2 regions of the Planococcus sp. BI3 genome follow, and region 2 is predicted to be linked to the other one. Evidence: a T-box and tRNA genes for the amino acid it is inferred to sense, from the RefSeq annotation. Region 2 holds a T-box; the other holds one or more tRNA genes.
The links. The T-box of region 2 lies ahead of trpS (tryptophan--tRNA ligase). A T-box ahead of a tRNA ligase gene usually reads a tRNA of that ligase, here a tRNA-Trp.
Positions count from the first base shown of each region.

Region 1: it has a tRNA-Trp gene. The T-box ahead of trpS (tryptophan--tRNA ligase) is inferred to sense a tRNA for this amino acid. The anticodon was not compared.

Region 1 covers NZ_CM155266.1:1,495,057-1,506,141, reverse strand. The annotation lists rRNA gene AC1MEO_RS07710 (23S ribosomal RNA) at 1-1,946, shown strand, start outside; rRNA gene rrf (5S ribosomal RNA) at 2,081-2,196, shown strand; tRNA gene AC1MEO_RS07700 (tRNA-Asn) at 2,208-2,282, shown strand; tRNA gene AC1MEO_RS07695 (tRNA-Ser) at 2,288-2,377, shown strand; tRNA gene AC1MEO_RS07690 (tRNA-Glu) at 2,401-2,475, shown strand; tRNA gene AC1MEO_RS07685 (tRNA-Val) at 2,483-2,558, shown strand; tRNA gene AC1MEO_RS07680 (tRNA-Met) at 2,621-2,697, shown strand; tRNA gene AC1MEO_RS07675 (tRNA-Asp) at 2,701-2,776, shown strand; tRNA gene AC1MEO_RS07670 (tRNA-Phe) at 2,794-2,869, shown strand; tRNA gene AC1MEO_RS07665 (tRNA-Thr) at 2,892-2,967, shown strand; tRNA gene AC1MEO_RS07660 (tRNA-Tyr) at 2,974-3,057, shown strand; tRNA gene AC1MEO_RS07655 (tRNA-Trp) at 3,064-3,137, shown strand; tRNA gene AC1MEO_RS07650 (tRNA-His) at 3,158-3,233, shown strand; tRNA gene AC1MEO_RS07645 (tRNA-His) at 3,274-3,349, shown strand; tRNA gene AC1MEO_RS07640 (tRNA-Gln) at 3,359-3,430, shown strand; tRNA gene AC1MEO_RS07635 (tRNA-Gly) at 3,437-3,511, shown strand; tRNA gene AC1MEO_RS07630 (tRNA-Cys) at 3,518-3,591, shown strand; tRNA gene AC1MEO_RS07625 (tRNA-Leu) at 3,601-3,684, shown strand; tRNA gene AC1MEO_RS07620 (tRNA-Leu) at 4,271-4,354, shown strand; gene AC1MEO_RS07615 (hypothetical protein) at 4,523-5,047, opposite strand; gene AC1MEO_RS07610 (cation-transporting P-type ATPase) at 5,331-8,012, shown strand; gene AC1MEO_RS07605 (hypothetical protein) at 8,049-8,234, shown strand; gene AC1MEO_RS07600 (C45 family autoproteolytic acyltransferase/hydolase) at 8,417-9,496, shown strand; gene AC1MEO_RS07595 (C45 family autoproteolytic acyltransferase/hydolase) at 9,517-10,563, opposite strand; gene AC1MEO_RS07590 (B3/B4 domain-containing protein) at 10,877-11,085, opposite strand, start outside.
Region 2 covers NZ_CM155266.1:3,893,453-3,904,537, reverse strand. The annotation lists gene AC1MEO_RS19165 (ABC transporter ATP-binding protein) at 1-809, opposite strand, end outside; gene opp3C (oligopeptide ABC transporter permease) at 825-1,853, opposite strand; gene opp3b (oligopeptide ABC transporter permease) at 1,853-2,788, opposite strand; gene AC1MEO_RS19150 (peptide ABC transporter substrate-binding protein) at 2,976-4,664, opposite strand; gene AC1MEO_RS19145 (DUF3899 domain-containing protein) at 4,944-5,249, shown strand; T-box leader at 5,293-5,504, shown strand; gene trpS (tryptophan--tRNA ligase) at 5,551-6,540, shown strand; gene opp4A (oligopeptide ABC transporter substrate-binding protein) at 6,585-8,405, opposite strand; gene AC1MEO_RS19130 (ABC transporter permease) at 8,524-9,435, opposite strand; gene opp4B (oligopeptide ABC transporter permease) at 9,461-10,423, opposite strand; gene AC1MEO_RS19120 (ABC transporter ATP-binding protein) at 10,429-11,085, opposite strand, start outside.

The DNA of each region.
Region 1 (11,085 bases), 1.5 Mb from region 2:
GAGTCAGACTGCGAGTGATAAGATCCGTAGTCAAGAGGGAAACAGCCCAGACCACCAGCTAAGGTCCCCAAATATCCGTTAAGTGGAAAAGGATGTGGCGTTGCTTAGACAACCAGGATGTTGGCTTAGAAGCAGCCATCATTTAAAGAGTGCGTAATAGCTCACTGGTCGAGTGACACTGCGCCGAAAATGTACCGGGGCTAAACGGATTACCGAAGCTGTGGATGGACATCGTAGATGTCCGTGGTAGGAGAGCGTTCTAAGGGCGTTGAAGTCAGACCGCAAGGACTGGTGGAGCGCTTAGAAGTGAGAATGCCGGTATGAGTAACGAAAGACGGGTGAGAATCCCGTCCACCGAATGCCCAAGGTTTCCTGAGGAAGGCTCGTCCGCTCAGGGTTAGTCGGGACCTAAGTCGAGGCCGATAGGCGTAGACGATGGACAACAGGTTGATATTCCTGTACCACCTCCCCGCCGTTTGAGCAATGGGGGGACGCAGAAGGATAAGGAGAGCGTGCCGTTGGTTGTGCACGTCCAAGCAGTGAGGCGTGGAATGAGGCAAATCCCATTCCTGATACGTTGAGCTGTGATGGCGAGAGGCCTAGCCTCGGAGTCCCTGATTTCACACTGCCAAGAAAAGCCTCTAGCGAGGCGGGAGGTGCCCGTACCGCAAACCGACACAGGTAGGCGAGAAGAGAATTCTAAGGTGAGCGAGTGAACTCTCGTTAAGGAACTCGGCAAAATGACCCCGTAACTTCGGGAGAAGGGGTGCTCTGGTAGGGTGTATAGCCCGAGAGAGCCGCAGTGAATAGGCCCAGGCGACTGTTTAGCAAAAACACAGGTCTCTGCAAAACCGTAAGGTGACGTATAGGGGCTGACGCCTGCCCGGTGCTGGAAGGTTAAGGGGAGTGCTTAGCGCAAGCGAAGGTGCGAACTGAAGCCCCAGTAAACGGCGGCCGTAACTATAACGGTCCTAAGGTAGCGAAATTCCTTGTCGGGTAAGTTCCGACCCGCACGAAAGGCGTAACGATCTGGGCACTGTCTCAACGAGAGACTCGGTGAAATTATAGTACCTGTGAAGATGCAGGTTACCCGCGACAGGACGGAAAGACCCCGTGGAGCTTTACTGTAGCCTGATATTGAATTTTGGTGCAACTTGTACAGGATAGGTAGGAGCCTTAGAGCCCGGAGCGCCAGCTTCGGGGGAGGCGTCAGTGGGATACTACCCTGGTTGTATTGAAATTCTAACCCACACCCCTGATCGGGGTGGGAGACAGTGTCAGGCGGGCAGTTTGACTGGGGCGGTCGCCTCCTAAAGAGTAACGGAGGCGCCCAAAGGTTCCCTCAGAATGGTTGGAAATCATTCGCAGAGTGTAAAGGCAGAAGGGAGCTTGACTGCGAGACGTACAGGTCGAGCAGGGTCGAAAGACGGGCTTAGTGATCCGGTGGTTCCGCATGGAAGGGCCATCGCTCAACGGATAAAAGCTACCCCGGGGATAACAGGCTTATCTCCCCCAAGAGTCCACATCGACGGGGAGGTTTGGCACCTCGATGTCGGCTCATCGCATCCTGGGGCTGTAGTCGGTCCCAAGGGTTGGGCTGTTCGCCCATTAAAGCGGTACGCGAGCTGGGTTCAGAACGTCGTGAGACAGTTCGGTCCCTATCCGTCGCGGGCGCAGGAAATTTGAGAGGAGCTGTCCTTAGTACGAGAGGACCGGGATGGACACACCGCTGGTGTACCAGTTGTTCTGCCAAGGGCATCGCTGGGTAGCTATGTGTGGCCGGGATAAGTGCTGAAAGCATCTAAGCACGAAGCCCCCCTCAAGATGAGATTTCCCATTGCGCAAGCAAGTAAGATCCCTCAAAGACGATGAGGTAGATAGGTTCGAGGTGGAAGCGTGGCGACACGTGCAGCTGACGAATACTAATCGATCGAGGACTTAACCAAACAACCGTACAGATTCTTGCATGGAATCAATGTCGTTTATCCAGTTTTGAAGGAACAAGAAAAGTTTTTGAAAAAAAGCTTGAAAAAACCAGTTATAATGGTATAATAAATCTTGTCTTTCAAAATAAAATCAGTCTGGTAATGATGGCAAAGAGGCCACACCCGTTCCCATCCCGAACACGGCAGTTAAGCTCTTTTGCGCCGATGGTAGTTGGGGGTCTCCCCCTGTGAGAGTAGGACGTTGCCAGTCTGATCAATTATTCCGAAGTAGCTCAGTGGTAGAGCACCGCACTGTTAATGCGATGGTCGTAGGTTCGAGTCCTACCTTCGGAGCCAATTTTGGAGAGCTGTCCGAGTGGCCGAAGGAGCATGATTGGAAATCATGTAGGCGGGCAACCGTCTCAAGGGTTCGAATCCCTTGCTCTCCGCCAGAAGATAAATTCCCAAAACATACGGCCCCTTGGTCAAGCGGTTAAGACACCGCCCTTTCACGGCGGTAACACGGGTTCGAATCCCGTAGGGGTCACCAATTTCATGGAGGATTAGCTCAGCTGGGAGAGCATCTGCCTTACAAGCAGAGGGTCGGCGGTTCGATCCCGTCATCCTCCACCATTTACTCTTACATAATCAAGGTTGTACAGTGCAAATGTAATTTGTGAATGATATATTATTATCGCGGGGTGGAGCAGTTCGGTAGCTCGTTGGGCTCATAACCCAAAGGTCGCAGGTTCAAATCCTGCCCCCGCAACCAAATGGTCCCGTGGTGTAGCGGTTAACATGCCTGCCTGTCACGCAGGAGATCGCCGGTTCGATCCCGGTCGGGACCGCCATTTTTATGTAACAAAGTGGGTCAGTAGCTCAGTCGGTAGAGCATTAGATTGAAGCTCTAAGTGTCGGCGGTTCGATTCCGTCCTGACCCACCATTTTTTTATGAAATATCTCCATGCCGGAGTAGCTCAACTGGTAGAGCAACTGACTTGTAATCAGTAGGTTGAGGGTTCAAGTCCTTTCTCCGGCACCATTTTAAGGTGGGGTAGCGAAGTGGCTAAACGCGGCGGACTGTAAATCCGCTCCTTCGGGTTCGGCAGTTCGAATCTGCCCCCCACCACCAGTTTTTAGGGGCATAGTTTAACGGTAGAACAGAGGTCTCCAACACCTCCGATGTGGGTTCGATTCCTACTGCCCCTGCCAATTTTAAAAATTTTATGATGGCGGTCGTGGCGAAGTGGTTAACGCACCGGATTGTGATTCCGGCACTCGGGGGTTCAATTCCCCTCGTCCGCCCCAAGTTTTCATTTCATTAATGCGTTTATAAAATAGTAAAGTGGCGGTCGTGGCGAAGTGGTTAACGCACCGGATTGTGATTCCGGCACTCGGGGGTTCAATTCCCCTCGTCCGCCCCATCTTATTAATGGGGTATAGCCAAGCGGTAAGGCAACGGGTTTTGATCCCGTCATGCCCTGGTTCGAATCCAGGTACCCCAGCTTTATGCGGAAGTAGTTCAGTGGTAGAACGCCACCTTGCCAAGGTGGAGGTCGCGAGTTCGAACCTCGTCTTCCGCTCCATTATTTGGCGGCATAGCCAAGCGGTAAGGCATGGGTCTGCAACACCCTTATCACCGGTTCGAGTCCGGTTGCCGCCTCCATAATGATTTGCCGGCGTGGCGGAATTGGCAGACGCGCGGGACTCAAAATCCCGTTCCTTCACGGGAGTGTCGGTTCGACCCCGACCGCCGGTATTATGAAAGGGCCTGCCTGCCCTTTCCAAAACCCCTTAACTGTGAGCAATCATAGTTAAGGGGTTTTTTGTAATTTTTATTAGTAGTTGAGGGTATTTGAATTGAGAATTATATTTTCCTAAGACTTTTTAAGTTCAATATAAAGCGAGTACCAATATCTTATGGAGTAGCTTATTATAAATTTACGGATACGTTATTTTCAGGGAACAGAAAAAAGCATTAAGAGAAAAATAGGTTTGCTTTTCTGCTGATCTTAGCGATATGTTTATCTACTCAAAACTAATGAATGAAAGTGAAAATAAATGCAGCTCTTATGTATACACAATCATTCAGAACCTTAATAATATATATCTTGTCGAGTAAACATGAGGATATTCTTCTCTGGCGATAAATATAAATGAGATTTTAAAGGTCTTGGAAGCCACAGCATTATTAGTGTTCGTTGTATTTACCCTTTTGTTGACTTTGTTTTGTACAGAATGAAAAAATACGTAAGTTTTAATTTTTCCTAAATCTTATATTAATAAAGTATTGGCGAGTGAAATAAGATGTGCTATAATAATTCTTGTCCGCTAAATCATTACTTGCCGGCGTGGCGGAATTGGCAGACGCGCGGGACTCAAAATCCCGTTCCTTCACCGGAGTGTCGGTTCGACCCCGACCGCCGGTATACAGCAAGTTTAGAAGCAAGGCCCTGACTTTATTGTCTGGGCCTTTTTTCTTTTTCCAAAAAGTATTTTCTGCTTCAGAAAGAAGAAAAGTACCCACCAAAAAAACCGATGAAAATGTTACTTTTACATCGGCTTCTATATTCAGATGCTCGAAGCAATCTGTTCAGTTATTTAGCGTGTTTACAGCTTACACGCTTGTTCTCTGGGGCGAACATTCCATCCGGATTTTTTTTAAAGAGCCACGCATGCAAATCGTAATGCTGGCCTTTAGATCCGTCGTGGTTATCCATTGGTCCCTGAAACTTCTCATTGAATAATTTTGGAGTTTTGTTAGTTTCCTCTGCAGGGACATACCATTCAGCGGCGACTAACTTATAGCTTCCATCTTTTAGTGGTTCATAAACCAGGATTTCAGGTTTTTTGATGTTAAGTTTCGCGTCATCTGCTCGGTTAGGTTTGATTAAGTGAATCCCCATATTCGGTACACAGGCTCCAGGTACTAATCCAACAAACCCTTCATCCAATGCGACATCAATATCCCGATACTTCTTAAGCGCTTTTTTGCTGATGGCTACTTCTTCACGGACACTGTACTTGTGATCATCGTCGTCGTGATGCGGATGGGCACTGACACTCGATAGAGAGGATAGACTGAGAAACGCGGCCATGAGAGCGACGATAAACTTTTTCACTTTACTCCCTCCTTGGTGTATTTTTGTTGTATGTATTAATAATATGTTTTTTCACCGTCAATTATAAACCTATATTTTAAAAGTGCAACATATAAGAATTAATAATCGAATTAATTTTAAGGGAATAAAAGTGTGGAACCAGTTATTAAAACGTTTGAAAACGTAAAGAAGCACTATGGTGAGAAGAACTAATGTATTCTTTATAGGAAGTGAAATAAAATGTTATACTAATCTGAATAAAAAGTAGACCAGTACATTCTAATAATTGAAAAGAGGGACGGTTATGCAGGCAAGAAATTGGCATGGGATTGAGGCGGCTGAACTGCTGAAGCTCTTTGGTACAGATATAGAGAGTGGGCTGGATGAAGAAGAAGTAGCCAAGCGGCAAGCGGAATTCGGAACGAACGAGCTGCCGGAGCCCAAGAAAGACCCGGCGCTTATCAAGTTTTTCAAGCACTTTAATGATGTGCTGATTTACGTGCTGCTTGCAGCAGCGGTCGTGACTTTGTTTTTAGGACATTATATCGATACAGCGGTAATTTTGATGGTGGTTGTAATCAATGCGATTATCGGTTATATCCAGCAAAGCAAAGCGGAAAAGGCATTGGACAGCATTCGAAAAATGCTGTCATTAAAAGCGACAACGCTTCGGAGTTCAGTTAGGAAGGAAGTGCTGTCAGCCGAATTGGTTCCTGGAGATATTGTGGTGCTTGCGGCAGGTGATCGGATTCCTGCTGATATCCGGATTCTGGAAGCGGACAATTTGAATGTTGAGGAATCATCACTGACGGGCGAATCGACAGCGGTCGAAAAAAATTCGGCAATGCTGCCGGATGATACAGGGCTGGGTGACCGTTTGAACATGCTGTTTGCGGGGACAACAATATCTTCCGGTTCCGGAACGGGAATTGTTGTGGCAATCGGAGCAGATACCGAACTTGGGAAAATCAGCTCTTCAATGGAAGAAGTAGAAGGATTGCAGACGCCACTATTAAAGCAGACGGCGGCTTTCGGAAAAGTGATTTCACTGATTATTGTCGTTAGTGCTGTTGTAATGTTTGGCATCGGCTACGTGTTCCATGATTACGAAACAGCCGATTTGCTGCTGGCCATTATCGGTCTGACTGTAGCGGCGATTCCTGAAGGCCTGCCCGCTGTGCTGTCCATCATCTTGGCGCTTGGCGTACAGCGCATGGCAGGGAAGAATGCTATTGTCCGCAATCTGCCATCTGTTGAAACTCTTGGAGCTGTCACGGTAATTTGTTCGGACAAAACCGGAACGTTGACGAAAAATGAAATGACCGTCACTTCGGTGATGCTGAAAGATAAAGAATTTTCCGTGACCGGAACCGGCTACTCGCCAAAAGGGACGATTCTTCATGACAATAAATCAGCAAATCTTGAAGATCATCCGGATTTACAGGAATTTCTGACAGCTGTTAAAACGGTCAATGAATCCTATTTAAGATGTGATGAACAAGGACATTGGGTCATTAGCGGAGATGCTACAGAAGGTTGTCTCATTACACTCGCTGAAAAAGCGGAAGATGTTGTAGACCGGCTGCCGATTCTGTCAAAGATTCCGTTTGACTCGAGCTATAAATACATGGCGGCTTTGGTCGACTACGGTGGCAGTAAATGGATATATGTAAAAGGGGCACCAGAGCGTTTATTGAAAATGGCCGATTTGGAATCTTTTGCTGGAGAAGGGGAAGGTTGGCATGACAAAATGTATCAGCATGCCAATAGAGGCGAGCGGCTGATGGGGGCTGCTGTCAAAGGAGTCAGCACTTCCAAACTCTCTATTGACCAGGGAGATATGGAATCTGGATTCAGGCTGATCGGATTGGCAGGAATTATCGATCCGCCACGGGAAGAAGTCATCGAAGCGATACAGCAATGCAAAAAGGCCGGGATCATCGTGAAGATGATCACCGGTGACCATAAGGATACAGCTGTCGCAATCGGGGCTCAGATGGGCATAGGAGACGGCAAGCGTGTACTTGAAGGCAGAGAGCTGGATCGGATGGATGACCGGCAATTGACGCATGCTGCATTGAATTACGATGTCTTCGCGCGCACCAGTCCAAATAATAAGCTGCAGCTGGTCAAAGCACTGCAGGCTGAAAATCATGTTTGTGCGATGACCGGGGATGGTGTCAACGATGCTCCTGCTTTAAAACGTGCGGACATCGGGGTGGCCATGGGGATAAAAGGGACGGAAGTATCGAAGGAAGCTGCTGGAATGGTGCTGGTGGATGATAATTTCAGTACGATTGTCAATGCGGTGAAAGAAGGCAGACGCGTTTACGACAATCTGAAGAAGACCATCCTCTTCATCCTGCCGACGAATGTTTCGGAAGGCGCTTTGATATTCGTCAGCATCCTGTTCGGCACGACTTTGCCGTTGACGGCGGTACAGATCTTGTGGGTGAATATGATTTCCGCAATCACCATATCGCTGGCAATCGCCTTTGAGAAGCTGGAGCCGGGTGCTATGGAGCGGCCTCCTAGAAAATCGAATGCTAAATTGCTCGGTCCTTATTATATTTTCCGTGTGGCCTTCGTATCATTTGTCATCTGTGGTGGAATTCTATTAATGAACAGGCTCTTGGCCGACCAGCAGGTGGATCCGGCGATCATCAATACAATGACATTGCAGGCATTGGTGATGTCGCAATTGATGTATTTATTCAATTGCCGGAGCGAAACAGAGTTTGCAGTGAACCGTGATTTTTTCTCGAATAAAATCGCGTTCTTGGTATCGGGCATCTTGATTGCTGTGCAATTGGCGGTTACCTACGTGCCCTTTATGAATATCCTGCTTGGAACCGTGCCGTTGGAAGCCCAGTTTTGGATATGGCCGCTTGTGATCGGCATGTCCGTCTTCATTATCGTGGAACTGGAGAAATGGGTTGTCCGCCAGTACAGAAAATCCGGGAAATTCCTTAAAACAGATACATAGCCGCTGCAGTTTTTAAATGGAAAGAAGGAGAAAATTGTGGATGCCAAAATTCAAAAGATTACACCGAATTTTTGGTTTGACATGAACGCTGAAGGACTGGTTCAGCGTTTCCTGGCAGGTGGTGCCGCTCGAGTTGAATCGGATGCTGGACGATACGGCAGAAGAGAAAGTGGAGTGGGTGATGGCAGCGCTGCTGCAGATGAAGAAATTGGACCTTGGTGAATTGCGGCGTGCATACGAAGGATGACAATTAAATGCAGTGGCTGTTCCCTCCTTATCGCTGTGGATGAGGTGGGAATTTTTCTGGTCTGTTTGAGTTGTTCAGCGCGGAGTTTTTGAGTTTCGATCGGGAAATGTGTATGCTGAACTAGAATCGGTGATTCTGCAGCAAAAAGGAGAATTTGATGAAACCTATACATAGCAATATTTTGGAGTTCAGAGGAAGCCATTACGACTTTGGAGTCAAGCAAGGCGAGCTGTTAAAGGATAGTATTACCTTAGACAACCGGACTAAGCAATGGCAGGCGAAGAGGCCTAGATTTGAAATAGATGTGCAGGACACGGAAGATGCCTACCGCAAGTTTGCCCCTGGAATATGGGATGAACTGACGGGTCTGCAGGAGAGCCTCGAATTGCCGATGGAAGACGTTTTGCGTGATTTCGGCGGCTTCCGGATCGACGCCATGCCATCCGGCTGCTCGATTGTTACGGGCCAGGATTTTATGGTCCGCAACTATGACTTTCATCCGCAGACCTATGAAGGGCGCTTCAGTCTGTTTCAGCCGGACGATCAGGGCTACGCCATCATTGGACCGACTTCACGCATTACAGGCCGCATGGACGGCATGAACGAAAAAGGTTTGGCGATGGGCTATAACTTCACACACCGGAAAAAACCCGGGGATGGGTTTGTCTGTTACCTCATCGGCCGCATCATCCTGGAAACCTGTGCGACCATCGACGATGCTGTGGCGTTGCTGAAGGAAATTCCTCACCGTGGATCGTTCAGCTATATCGTGACCGACCCAAGCGGTGAAACGCGCATCATTGAAGCGAGCCCGCGTGCGGTCGATGTCCGGATCAGCAATGTCTGCACCAACCATTTTGAAATCCAGCAGCATGAAAACCGCAATTACCTCAAGGACTCGTTTGGCCGGCTGGAAGCCATCCGCAATCAAAAAAGCCAGACCGAGGATGCACTGCAGGCGTTCCGTCTGTTCAATGATCCAGACAAAGGAGTCTTTTCAGAGTTGTATAAAAGCTGGGCAGGGACCATTCATACCTCGCTTTATTTGCCAAAGGAAAAGAGTGTCTGGTTTGCGCTTGGCGGTAATCAGCCCCCGACCGTTTTCGATTTCGGCAGTTGGCTGCAGGGACAAAATCTGGACGTCCAGAAAATACACGGAACTATCGATACAGAAATCGGATTTGCCCATATGGACAAGCAGTTTTTATCTAAACAAGAAAAAGGCGCCAGCATTTAAATTGCTGAGCGCCTTTCGTTTTATAGTTCCACCATATGGGCAAATGGCAGATGTGTATCAATTTTTCCATTGATGCGTTTGGCGTAAAGCCTTTCGCCTTGCAGCCATTTCTCAAAATCCAGCATGAGCGGCAGGCGGTCCGGCCCGATGGCGAATCCGACTTCCAGGCTCTGCTGGAAATAAGAAGCGGTATGGAGTGTACCGGAAGCCGTGCTGTATTTTTTCGAGAAGACCCCTTTATCCGAGTCATTCAAGAGCCGAAAAGCACTATAGGCATCAATTTGATTTTGCTGCTGCGACAGCATCATCTGTTCTCTTCTGCGCGAGTCATCTGTCTGGTAGCGGTTTTCCTCCACCAGCAATTCAAAATGATTGGTGGAAACAGCAGATTCACGAACCACCACAGAACGCGGGGAGGCTTCGACCACCACTGATTTTCCGGTGCGGTCCAACAGCACATAACTGAAAGAGCGGCGATGCGGCAGTTCTTTCAGCAACTCCACTGCGTCGTCGATCGTGGCACAATTCTCTAAAATCAAACGGCCGATCATATTGCAGATAAAGCCGTCTTCCGAATTTCGGCGATTAATGAAATTATAGCCCATCACTAAACCTTTTTCGTTCATGCCATCGGTCCTGCCCGTGATCTGCATGGTCGGTCCGATGGTCGCAAATCCGCCGTCAGTCGGCTGGTATAAGGCAAATCGCCCTTCATAGCCTTCAGGTGAACTGTCGTAGTTGCGGACCATGAAATCGGATTCGGTATAAATAGAGCAGCCGCTCCGCGTGTATTCCAAATAATAGCCGCCGAACTCGCGGATGGCGTCATGCATTGGCCAATCCAAGGCTTCGGCCAAGCCGTTGATTTCTTCCCAAACTCTCGGTGCTAATGTCAGCAATATATTTTTGGCGCGTTGTTCGTCTATGATCAAATGGCGGCTGGAAGCCTTTCGCTGCTTTTTACGATTGGGGAGAATCAATGATTCCTTCAGCAATTCTCCCTGCATCCGGCCAAAATCGTAATGGCTTCCCCGAAACTGGACAATGTCGCTATGCACTCGTTTCACGTGTCAATCCCTCTTTTATTCATCAATGTAAGAAGAGTTTACTGCATCCGTGGATGAATGAAAAAGAATATGCTTATAGTTGAAGTTTGTAGAAGTTTTAGGATAAAAAGACATGCAGATAGGCGTCGCTCCGGGCGCTTTTTGAAGCTAGCCGGTACTCGTGGATTAAGTTAGGGGGAGGGGGAGCATGGCAAATAGAAAAAAATTCCGTGAAAATAAAACGAAAAAATAAAAGCATGTATCAATAAATCAATAGAACAGCAAAAAGACCGGCCTTCTCTAAGTCGAGAGGCCGGTCTTTCAATCCGTAAAGTTAAACCACATAAAACTCAGCATCTCCACCGTTGATGGCGGTGAACATATTGGAGGCAGCGGTCAGCAGCTGCAAAGCCGTATCCCTGTCCATGGATGGGCGCAGATAAAAGATATGTAATGCGTTTTTTGTCTGTTGGGTTACTGCTGTCCGTTTAGAATCAACGTAGGGGCTGCCGAACGCGCCTTCAGCATCTTTGGATACCAGAA
Region 2 (11,085 bases):
TACAACTTCGCATCTTCCGTATCCAGTGACGGCATCGAACTCAATAAGCCCCATGTATAAGGATGCTGCGGGTTGTAGAAGATTTCGTCGACCGTACCGATTTCAACAATTTTGCCGCCGTACATTACCGCGACACGATCCGCTACGTTTGCAACGACACCCAGATCGTGTGTAATAAAGATGATGGATGTATCGATTTTCTTTTGCAAGTCTTTCATCAATTCCAGAATTTGCGCCTGGATGGTAACGTCAAGTGCAGTCGTCGGCTCGTCGGCAATCAAGATCTTGGGATTGCAGGCAAGTGAAATGGCAATAACGATCCGCTGGCGCTGGCCACCTGAGAATTGGTGTGGATATTGCTTCATACGCAATTCCGGTTTCGGCATGCCAACCAGTCGCAATAAATCGATTGCTACTTTTTTTGCTTCAGTTTTGCTGATTTTCTGGTGCTTCAATAAGGGCTCTGTCAATTGACGGCCAATCGGCATTGTTGGATTTAAGGAAGTCATCGGATCCTGGAAAATCATCGAGATTTCTTTTCCGCGGATCTTCTGCATTTCCCGGTCACTCAACTTTGTCAAATCACGTCCGCCAAATAAAATTTCACCATTTTTGAACTCTGCTGAACTTTCAGGCAGCAAACGCATGATGGATTTTGTCGTAACAGATTTACCTGAACCTGACTCTCCAACGATTGCCAAAGTTTCGCCTTTATATAGATCAAAGTTAACGCCTCGTATCGCTTTAACTTCCCCGCCTTGGGTATTGAAGGAAAGCTCGAGGTCCTTTACTTGTAAAATTTTCTCCATTATAAACTTTCCTCCTTAATCTTTCATCTTCGGATCGAGGGCATCACGAAGTCCATCACCGATCAAGTTAAACGCAATCATGATTAAACTTAACAAGATAGCCGGGAATGCTAAAATATGCGGTGAAAATTGAATTAACGCGTAACCATCGTTAATCAATGTTCCAAGCGAAGCATCCGGGGCCTGCAGCCCCAACCCGATAAAGCTTAAGAAAGCTTCAAAGAAAATTGCACTTGGGATTGTGAACATCGTGTTGATGATGATCACCCCTAAAACGTTCGGCATTAAATGTTTCCAGATGATACGAGTGTCGCTGGCACCCAATGTGCGCGCAGCCAAAACGAACTCCTGGCTCTTGTATTTAAGAACCTGACCTCGGACGACCCGGGACATTCCCGTCCATCCGGTGATGGTCAAGGCGATGATGATGGCGAGTATCCCTGGATCCATGATCAAGATGAACAGGATGACCACAACCAAGTTAGGAATACCTGTCAAAATTTCAACGATGCGCTGCATAAAGTCATCCACGCGTCCGCCAAAGTAGCCGGAAATCCCTCCATAGATAACCCCGATCAGCATGTCAATTGCCGCTGCCACGAATGCAATGAATAGGGATACTTGAGTCCCTTTCCATACACGTGAGAACATGTCGCGGCCAAGGCCGTCAGTTCCGAACCAATAGTTGACTTCGACATTCTTCATTTCGTACAAATCGACTTCTTGCCCGCCTAATGTACCGACGCCGTCAAGAATCCCAAGATTTTCAACGAGTGGCATTTTCGGCGGCAGATTTGCATGAGTGATTGTTTGTGCGTTCGGCTCATAAGGACTGATCGCCGGCCCTAAAAATGCCATGATGACGATCAAGCCGAATAGGATCAGGCTGAACAAAGCGCCTTTGTTTTTGCGGATACGGTACCAGGCATCCTGCCAGAAGCTGACGCTTGGTTTTGTGATGCGTTCTGCCTGATGGGCATCTAAAGTGATGCGCTCAAACGAACCTTTCGGCAATTCCGGAATTTTATCAATTTTTTGAGTCATTAACTTTTACCTCCTGAAAGACGGATACGAGGATCAATGACACCATATAGAATATCTACCAGCAAGATGATGACAATCAAGAATACTGAGAAGAAGATAGTGGTTCCCATAATGATGGAGAAGTCATTGACCATAATCGATTTAACGAATTGTTCCCCGATACCCGGAATTGCGAAAATCTGCTCTACTACAAGTGATCCGGTAAGAATGGATACAGCCATAGGTCCAAGAACCGTAACCAATGGAATCAATGCGTTGCGGAAAGCATGCTTAAATGCAATTTCTGATCCGCTTGCTCCTTTAGCTTTCGCTAATGTAATATAATCTGAGCCAAGCACTTCAATCATTTCCGTACGGATAAAACGTGCTGCTGTGGCCATTGGGAACATGGCCAAGGCGATGGATGGCAGGACACTGGACATAAAGCCGTCTTTCCATAAAGCCACCGGGAACAAGTCCCACTTTAAACCGAACCAATATTGAAGCAATGAAGCAAAAACGAAGGAAGGAATTGAGATTCCGACAATCGCTACGAATGTGCTAGTGTAATCAACCCAGGTATTCTGCCTTAGCGCGGCAATCATCCCCAGGAGAATTCCCAGAATAGTTCCCAGCACCATTCCCTGGAAACCAATTTGAGCAGAAGGACCCATACGGCTTAAAATAACATCCGTAACATCGGCTCCTTTAAACTGGTTGATGGAAATTCCTAAGTCACCTTGCACTAGACCAAACATGTAATTGAAATATTGAACCGGAAGAGGTTCGTTCAATCCATATCTGGCTTCTACAACTGCCCTTTGTTCAGGAGATAATTTATCTGCGGACGCGACGGGGGATCCTGGTAAAACTTTCATAAGGAAAAAAGTAAAAGTAGCGATCAGTGCTAAAGTGATCACCATATAAATTAAACGCTTGCCAATGTACTTAGCCATAATGCACCTCCAAAATTAATTCTATTTGACAAGCCCATCACATATATAATAGGGACTTGCAGCATTCAATAGTTAGCAGAAAATGGTCAATTTTCGGTTAATTCCTTTACATTAGAAAAGAGAGTATATCGACCTAAAAACGCGATATACTCTCTTCCTATTTTGTTTTCACAGTAGCGGGTTTAACTTATTCTTTGCCCGAAATGTATGCCCATTTGTAGCTGTAATCTCCACCGAATGGGTGTGCAATGATGTCGTTAACGTAAGGCTGTTGAAGAGACATTACTCCACGCTGATAGATTGGCGCGATTGCAGCGTCATCTTCTAGAAGCATTTTTTCAGCCTTAGCCATTGCTTCCCAACGTGCAGCAGGATCTGTTGCCAATTCGCCTTTAGCTGATTCAACTAGAGCATCATACTCAGGGTTAGAATAAGCCATTTTATTTTGAGCAGACCCAGTAACAAACAAGTCAATGAATGTCATAGGATCCTGGTAATCAGGTCCCCATCCAGCAGTTTGGATGTCATAATCCTGAGCTTCATCAAGTTCTAAACGAACTCCGAAAGGTACAGCTTTAAGGTTGATCGTTAAACCTTCAAGATTTGTTTCAAGTTGTTCTTTAAGGTAAGCATCCATGTTTTTAGCAGTTTCAGTGTCTCCACCTAGGATTTCAAGAGTAACTTCTTCCACTCCCAATTCTTCAAGGCCAGTAGCCCAATGTTCTGCAGCTTCTTCAGCGTTGAACTCAACAAGATCTCCATTAACGTCGCGGAAGTCTGTGTTGCTTTCATCAAAAGTGAATTCAGTTGGTACTAAGTAGTTAGCTGGCAATGAACCGTTAGCTAATACTACATCTACTAGATCTTGCTTGTTGAAGCCTTTTGCAATTGCTTGACGGATATTTACGTTTGAAAGTGCATTTTCTTCACCGTTGCGTTCTTGGTTAAGTTTGAAGTAGAAAACAGTAGGTTCCAATTCAGTGATCAGGTTTTCGTCATTTGCATATTGCATTGCAAATTCACCGCTTAATCCAGCACGGTCTTTTTCACCTGAGTTGTAAAGGTTAACTGCAGTAGCAGGTTCTTTTACAACGTCAACATTAATTGTTTCAAGTTTAACTGTTTCAGCATCCCAGTATTCAGGATTTTTTTGCATTTTCCAAGTTAAGCCCGTTCCATCCCAGTCAGTAAGTGTGAATGGTCCGTTGAAAATCAAGTTTTCAGAGTTAGAAGCATAAGCGTCACCTTTTTCAGTTACGAAAGCTTCGTTCTGTGGGTAGAAAGTTGGGAAAGCCATCAATGACATGAAATAAGGTACTGGACGCTCTAATTGCACTTCAAGAGTGTTGTCGTCTACAGCAGTAACGCCAAGTTCCGTTACTTCCATTTCACCTGCAGCAATTTCAGTAGCGTTTACAATCGAACCAGCCATCATGTAAGCTCCGTATGGAGAACCTGTAGCAGGATCAATTGAACGTTGCCAAGAGTAAACGAAATCGTTGGCAGTAACCGGTGTTCCATCTGACCAGTTAGAATCACGCAATTTGAACGTGTAAGTCAAACCATCTTCGCTGACTTCAGGCTCGCCTTCAGCAAGTGCTGGCTCGGCTAAGTTTTCTTGATCTAAACGGAATAGGCCTTCGTTAACATTATTGAAAATGTTAAATGCGACTGCATCCTCAGCTAATGAAATATCCATAGTTGGAATTTCAGCGCTTTCCATCAAATTAAGGACTTGCTCTGAATCTAAATCTCCAGCTGTTTCGGTTCCCTCTGTAGTTTCAGTACTAGTATCATCGCCGCCACCACACGCTGCTAGAAATGCACTTAGAACTAAAACTAGGCTTAATAGCCAAAAAATCTTGCTGTTTCTCACTAAATTGACCCCCTCGAATTTTCTGAAAAATTGGTACAAGGCTAATTATACATAATATTTTTTTCTTGTACAGAACTTTTTTTGGAAATTTTTACACTCTTGTAACAATTGCGTTACATTCATGTTACACAAAACCGCAAGAATATTGGATTTGTAAGCGTTTTCGGCGTCTACGATAAATGAAGATTTTTTTGATTTTTTTTAAAATTTCTTCTACAATTGAAAGGAATCGAGGTGCAAAGTTTGAAGAAAACGATTTTTTCCTTACTAATTGTTCAAATGTTGATCTTTATCACAATATTTTTACGGACAGATGACCTATCCCTCCTGTCATATATTAACAACTCATTTGTTTACGGGGGGATCCTGCTATTTTTTGGCCTATGGGTTTTTGTGGTGCGGACAGGCGTATTTGATATATTCACCATCAGTATGAGGAAGGCATTCAAAATGAAGTCTACATTAGAAGATGAAGAGATGAGGCCCCCTTCCGAAGCATTGGGTTTTTCCAGCTCCCTGCTGCTCATTACAGGAGCTGTCACCTTGCTGATCATGGGTATTTGCCTGGCAATTTATAGCTTCTAATATTGCGTCTGGAATCGTTTATGTATTATAATAATAGGATATAAAATGAGCGATGAAAAAGAGGAGTAAATGCAGTTCCTTCTATAGAGAGAGTCTGTGGGTGGTGAAAACAGATGGAGGGCTTCATTGAATGGACTTTTGAGCTGAGTTGGTGAACGACAAGTAGCCGATTCCGTGTTCTTCACGTTATGAAGAAGAGTGGCCGGCAACGGCAACTAGGGTGGTACCGCGGAAAACACATCATTCGTCCCTTTTTTTAAGGGATGTGTGCTGTGTTTTTTTACTTTGAGGAGGAATTGGAATGAAGAAAATCTTTTCAGGCGTTCAGCCTACCGGTACGGTAACACTCGGGAATTACATAGGAGCCTTTAAGCAGTTCACGGAGCTGCAGGACGAATACGACTGCATCTTTTGCATCGTTGACCAACATGCCATTACAATGCCACAGGATCGTTTGGAACTTCGCAAAAACATCAAGGCACTGGCGGCACTCTATCTGGCTGCCGGAATTGACCCGGAGAAAGTGACACTGTTTATCCAATCAGAAGTTCCGGCGCATGCACAGGCTGGTTGGATGCTGCAATGTGTGTCGACGATCGGCGAACTCGAACGTATGACACAATACAAAGACAAATCAGCCAAAAATGCTTCTGTCTTAGCTGGATTGCTGACGTACCCGCCATTGATGGCAGCTGATATCCTGTTATACCAGACCGATATCGTACCTGTCGGGGATGATCAAAAACAGCATATCGAGCTGACACGCGATCTGGCCGAAAGATTCAACCGGAAATACAATGACATCTTCACGATCCCTGATATCCGCGTCCCCAAGAATGGCGCACGCATCATGTCGCTTCAGGACCCATCGAAAAAGATGAGCAAGTCTGATACCAATAAGAAAGCGATCATCACGTTATTGGATGATTTGAAAACGATCGAAAAGAAAATCAAGAGCGCTGTGACCGATTCTGAAGGGGTGGTCAGCTACGATCCGATCAACAAACCTGGGGTAGCGAACCTTCTAACCATTGAAGCTGCGTTAACTGGTGAAAGCATCGATAGCCTGGTTGCGAAATACGAAGGTTCCGGCTATGGTGATTTCAAAGCTTCAGTCGCAAAAGCTGTTACCGAACATTTAGCACCGATTCAAGAGCGTTATGCTGCGCTTCTGGATTCTGAAGAACTGGATAAAATTCTTGATGCCGGCGCTGAAAAAGCTAATTACCTGGCCAATAAAACCTTAAAGAAAATGGAAAATGCCATGGGGCTTGGACGCAAAAGAAAATAAACAAAAAGGAGCTGCAGATCTGCAGCTCCTTTTCTATTTTGTTTTTACTCTGCAGTAACTGGTGATTCTGCGTTCACGGCAAGGTCAGATAAGTAAACCCCAGTGCCGTCACCGATTGCATAGTTCAATACACGATCATTGACCGGGCTCAAAATTGCTCGGTATAAAGTAGGGAATACCGGCACTTCTTCGACCATCAATTGTTGCCATTCGTTGTAAACTTCCTGGCGGAATGCAAGGTCAAATGCTTCTTCTGAACGGCCTTCTGCCAGAAGACGCTCATTTTCTTCATTTTCCCAACGTGCGAAGTTGTAGATTGCGTTAGCTCCGTAAAGTCCTGAAGGATCTACGTCAATCCCAACTCCCCATGCTGCTTGGAATACGTCAACATTCGGATCATCTTCTCCGCCGTTTCCGACACGGTCATAGAACGAGTTGAACTCAAGCATTTCCAGGTTGACTTTCAAGCCAACAGCTTCCCAAGACTGAACATAGTATTGTGCCAAAGGCTCAGCCGTATCGCCGCCTGTCATTGAAATAAAGTTGATTTCAAGCGGGTTGCCTTCTGGATCTTCGCGCAATCCATCATCATCTGTATCAAGATATCCTGCATCATCCAATAGCTGGTTTGCTACTTCAGGATCGTAAGTTCTTCCTTCATTCGTATCATCATGGAACTCAGGATGGGATGGCGGAATCAAAGTTGTCGCATTCCAACGCAAACCATTATAGAAACGTTCGCCGACTGCTGTGTTATCCACTGCATGCCACATTGCTTGGCGAAGTTCCTTATTGTTCATTTTCGCTTCAGGATCGTAAGCAACAGTGCTGCTTTCAGCATCCCATGTTCCCAATTTAAAGCCGATATATGTGTAGGCGCGATCAATCGCTCCCAAATATTCTACGTTCGACATTTCAGCGTTGTCAGGGAATTGATCTACTGGGAATTCGCTGATCAAGTCAACTCCCCCAGTTTCCAGTTCCTGAACAACTGTTGAACTGCTGATGACTTTAACTGTTACGCCATCAAGGTTTGGTTCTCCGCGCCAGTAGTCTGCGTTCTTAGTAAGAGTTACAGACTCACCAGGTACAATGCTGTCCACTTTAAATGGTCCAAAACCGATTGGGTTTTCACGCACTTCAGGCGAAGAAGAGATATCGGCAACTGCCATGTCTCCAAAGATGTGCTTAGCCAATGGGTAAGACCAGATGCTTCCTGTCAATAAAGAAGGAGTTGACTCGATATACGTAATCGACAACGTCTTTTCGTCAACTACTTCAATGCCTGAAATCGTATCAGCTGCTCCGCTGTTATACTCTTCCATCCCTTCGATGTTCGTAAAGTCAGAGTTGTAGCGTGGACCATCATATTCAGGGTTACCGATTACTTCGTGTGCAAACAACCAATCTTCTGCAGTTACAGGTTCGCCGTCATGCCAATTGACATTATCGCCGATTGTGAAAGTGAACGTGCGGCCATCTTCTGAAACTTCATAAGTTGCAGCTCCATCATTTGTGTAGACGTAGTTTTCGTCCCAAGTCAGTAAACCTTCATCAAACCAATTCAGAATTTCTGCATCCGGTGCACCAGAGTAGAAGTTCCAGTTTAATGTCCCTTCAAAAACGGTATCTGACACTAAGCCGAATGTAATGGTTCCGCCATCAATGGCTTCTCCTTCATTCGTTTTCACATTGCTGAAATCATCAATTGAATACATCCCGCCGTTTTCAAGTTGCTGTCCGCCTTCATCCTTTTCCCCGCCGCTTTCTTCCGTGGACGTATCGTCACCGGTACAAGCTGCCAAGACCAACACAAAAGACAACATCGGCAATGCTAAATATCTAGACCATTTATTTTTCGCCATTCTCCGTTTCCTCCTCTTTCTTTTTTAAATAAAGTTCTTTTGGACTGCTGCTGTACTTGAATAGAGTTATTTCTGCCTGGTACCGAGAACCCTACTCCCCCTTTTCCCCACTTTTTTGTCACCCTCTGCGTTGCCGGGCATCGGTAGCGCGTTTTAGGGCTTGCCCGACATTATTTATGCTAAGCATCAATACAAAAATCAGGATTGATGCAGGTAACCAGATCCACCATCTCAATTCCAGTGTTTGCGGGTTTCTTGCATAACTGATCAAGGTCCCCAAACTCGGAGTCGATTCCGGGAAGCCGAATCCTAAAAAGGACAGGCCCGATTCGATTCCGATATTGCCTGCCAAATTTAACGTCATCGTTACAATGATGATCGAACTAAGATTTGGCAGGACCTGGAAAAACATGATTTTGAAATCGGAAGTCCCAAGTGTCTTAGAGGCTTTTACATAATCCAATTCTTTTTCCTGCAAGGCTTTTGAACGGATCAGCCGCGCAATGCCCATCCATAAGAAAGCGGTCATGATTAACGAAAAGGACACGATGCTGTAGCCAGGTACTGCGGTTACGAATGCGATGACAATCATCAAAATCGGCAAAACCATGAAGAAATCAACGAAACGCATGAAGACATTATCTACAGTGCCCCCGTAATATCCGGAAATCAGCCCAACCAATATGCCGATGATTCCTGTCAATAGCGTGACCAAAAAGCCGATAGCCAATGAGTTTCGCGTCCCAATGATCAATTGCCCAAAAATGTCGCGCCCACCGTAATCCGTGCCCAGCCAATAAGCGGCGGATGGCGGCTCGTAAAGAGCGAAAAGATCGACTTTGATAATTTCAGACTGGTCCATGATGAGGGATGTACCAAATACACCGGCAATGATCAGGAACAGGAACAGGAGAGAACCAAATGCAATTTTGTCCCGTATTAACTCTCTTAGTAATATACTGAATCCGGATGGGCTTTTGCCGAGATCCACATCCGGGATTTGTGCTCCACTGTCTTTATCTATTCTCATATTTACACCTCAAAATTATCATTTATTATTTAATTCGGATACGTGGATCTACCAAACTCAAGATGATATCGGATAGTAATGCCCCAATGATCGCTGCCAGCCCGAACAATAGGACAAGAGCTGTCATTACGCTGTAATCACGTAAGCTGATGGAAGAAAGGAACAGCTCACCCATTCCTGGATAGCCGAAAATATTTTCGATGAATATGGTTCCGCCAATCAATCCTGTGATTTCGTAACCGAAGAACGCTGCAATCGGAAGCAGGGAATTCCGCAAGACGTGGCGATTGTAGACACGTGATTCGGAAGCCCCTTTAGCACGGGCAGTTACGATGAAATCCTTCTGTTTTGTATCAATGATCTCACTTCTCAAATACTGGACTGTAGAAACAGTCGTTATCAATGCCATCGATAAGGCGGGCAATAATAAATGATTCAACTTGCTGATGAAATAGGCGAAGGTTCCAGGTTCGGTACCTGGGGTGACGCTTCCGCTTGTCGGGAACCAGCCCAGCTGGAATCCAAAAATAAACAACATAACTAAAGCAAAAATAAATAATGGTGCTGCAAAGCCAATGTACGTATATCCGGTAATGGCACGGTCCAACCATGTATCGTTGAAACGTCCGCTGATGATCCCTAATGGAATGGCGATCAAGTAAGTCAGGATCAGAGTTGCCAATGACAACCACAAAGTATTGATCATTCGTTCGCCAATCAATTCGGATACTGGCATCTTAAAGCGGAACGACTGCCCGAAATCGCCTTGCAGTACGCCTTTGACCCAGTCTATATACTGGACATACCAGGGATTGTTCAATCCCAGGCGCTCACGCATTGCTTCAATGGTGGCTGGATCGATGTTCGGATCGATCAGCCCGGTCAGTGCATCTCCAGGCATAGCCTGAGCTAAAATAAATACCAAAACGCTTAAGACTATAATTTGCGGGATCGTTATGAGTGTTCTGCGTACAATTAATTTCCACATACCATTCAACCTCTCTCAGGCAACGCTACTTGATGGGTAGCTGAAATTGATTTTAACGAGAAAGGCAAACCTTCTTCATCAAAAAAGTCTTTTTCCAGCTTGTCATATTCGGTCTTCACCAATTTGCGGTTTTCGTAATGCATTTCCCGATTGCGCGGGTTGCTGTCCGGAATTGCCGCAATTAAGCGTTTCGTGTAAATATGCTGCGGGTTCGTGAAAATTTCTTCTGATGTGCCCTCTTCGACATATCGTCCTTTGTACATGATGCCGATGTGATCGCACATATGGCGGATAATACCCAAGTCATGGCTGATGAATAAATACGTCAAGTTCAGTTCTTTTTGAATTTCCCGCATGAAATTCAATACTTGGGCTTGTACGGAAACATCCAGGGCAGAGACAGGTTCATCCGCGATGATCAGCTTTGGATTCAGCGCAATCGCACGGGCGATTCCGATCCGTTGCCGCTGTCCTCCTGAGAATTCGTGCGGATATTTATAGATAGCTTCCGGACTGAGCCCGACCAGCTCTATTAATTCCTGAATGCGGATCCGTTCTTCTTTAGGAGACAGGTTTTCGTAATTGCGGAGCGGTTCAGCTACAATGTCCGCCACCCGTTTCTTCGGGTTCAGTGATGAAAAGGGATCCTGGAAGATCATCTG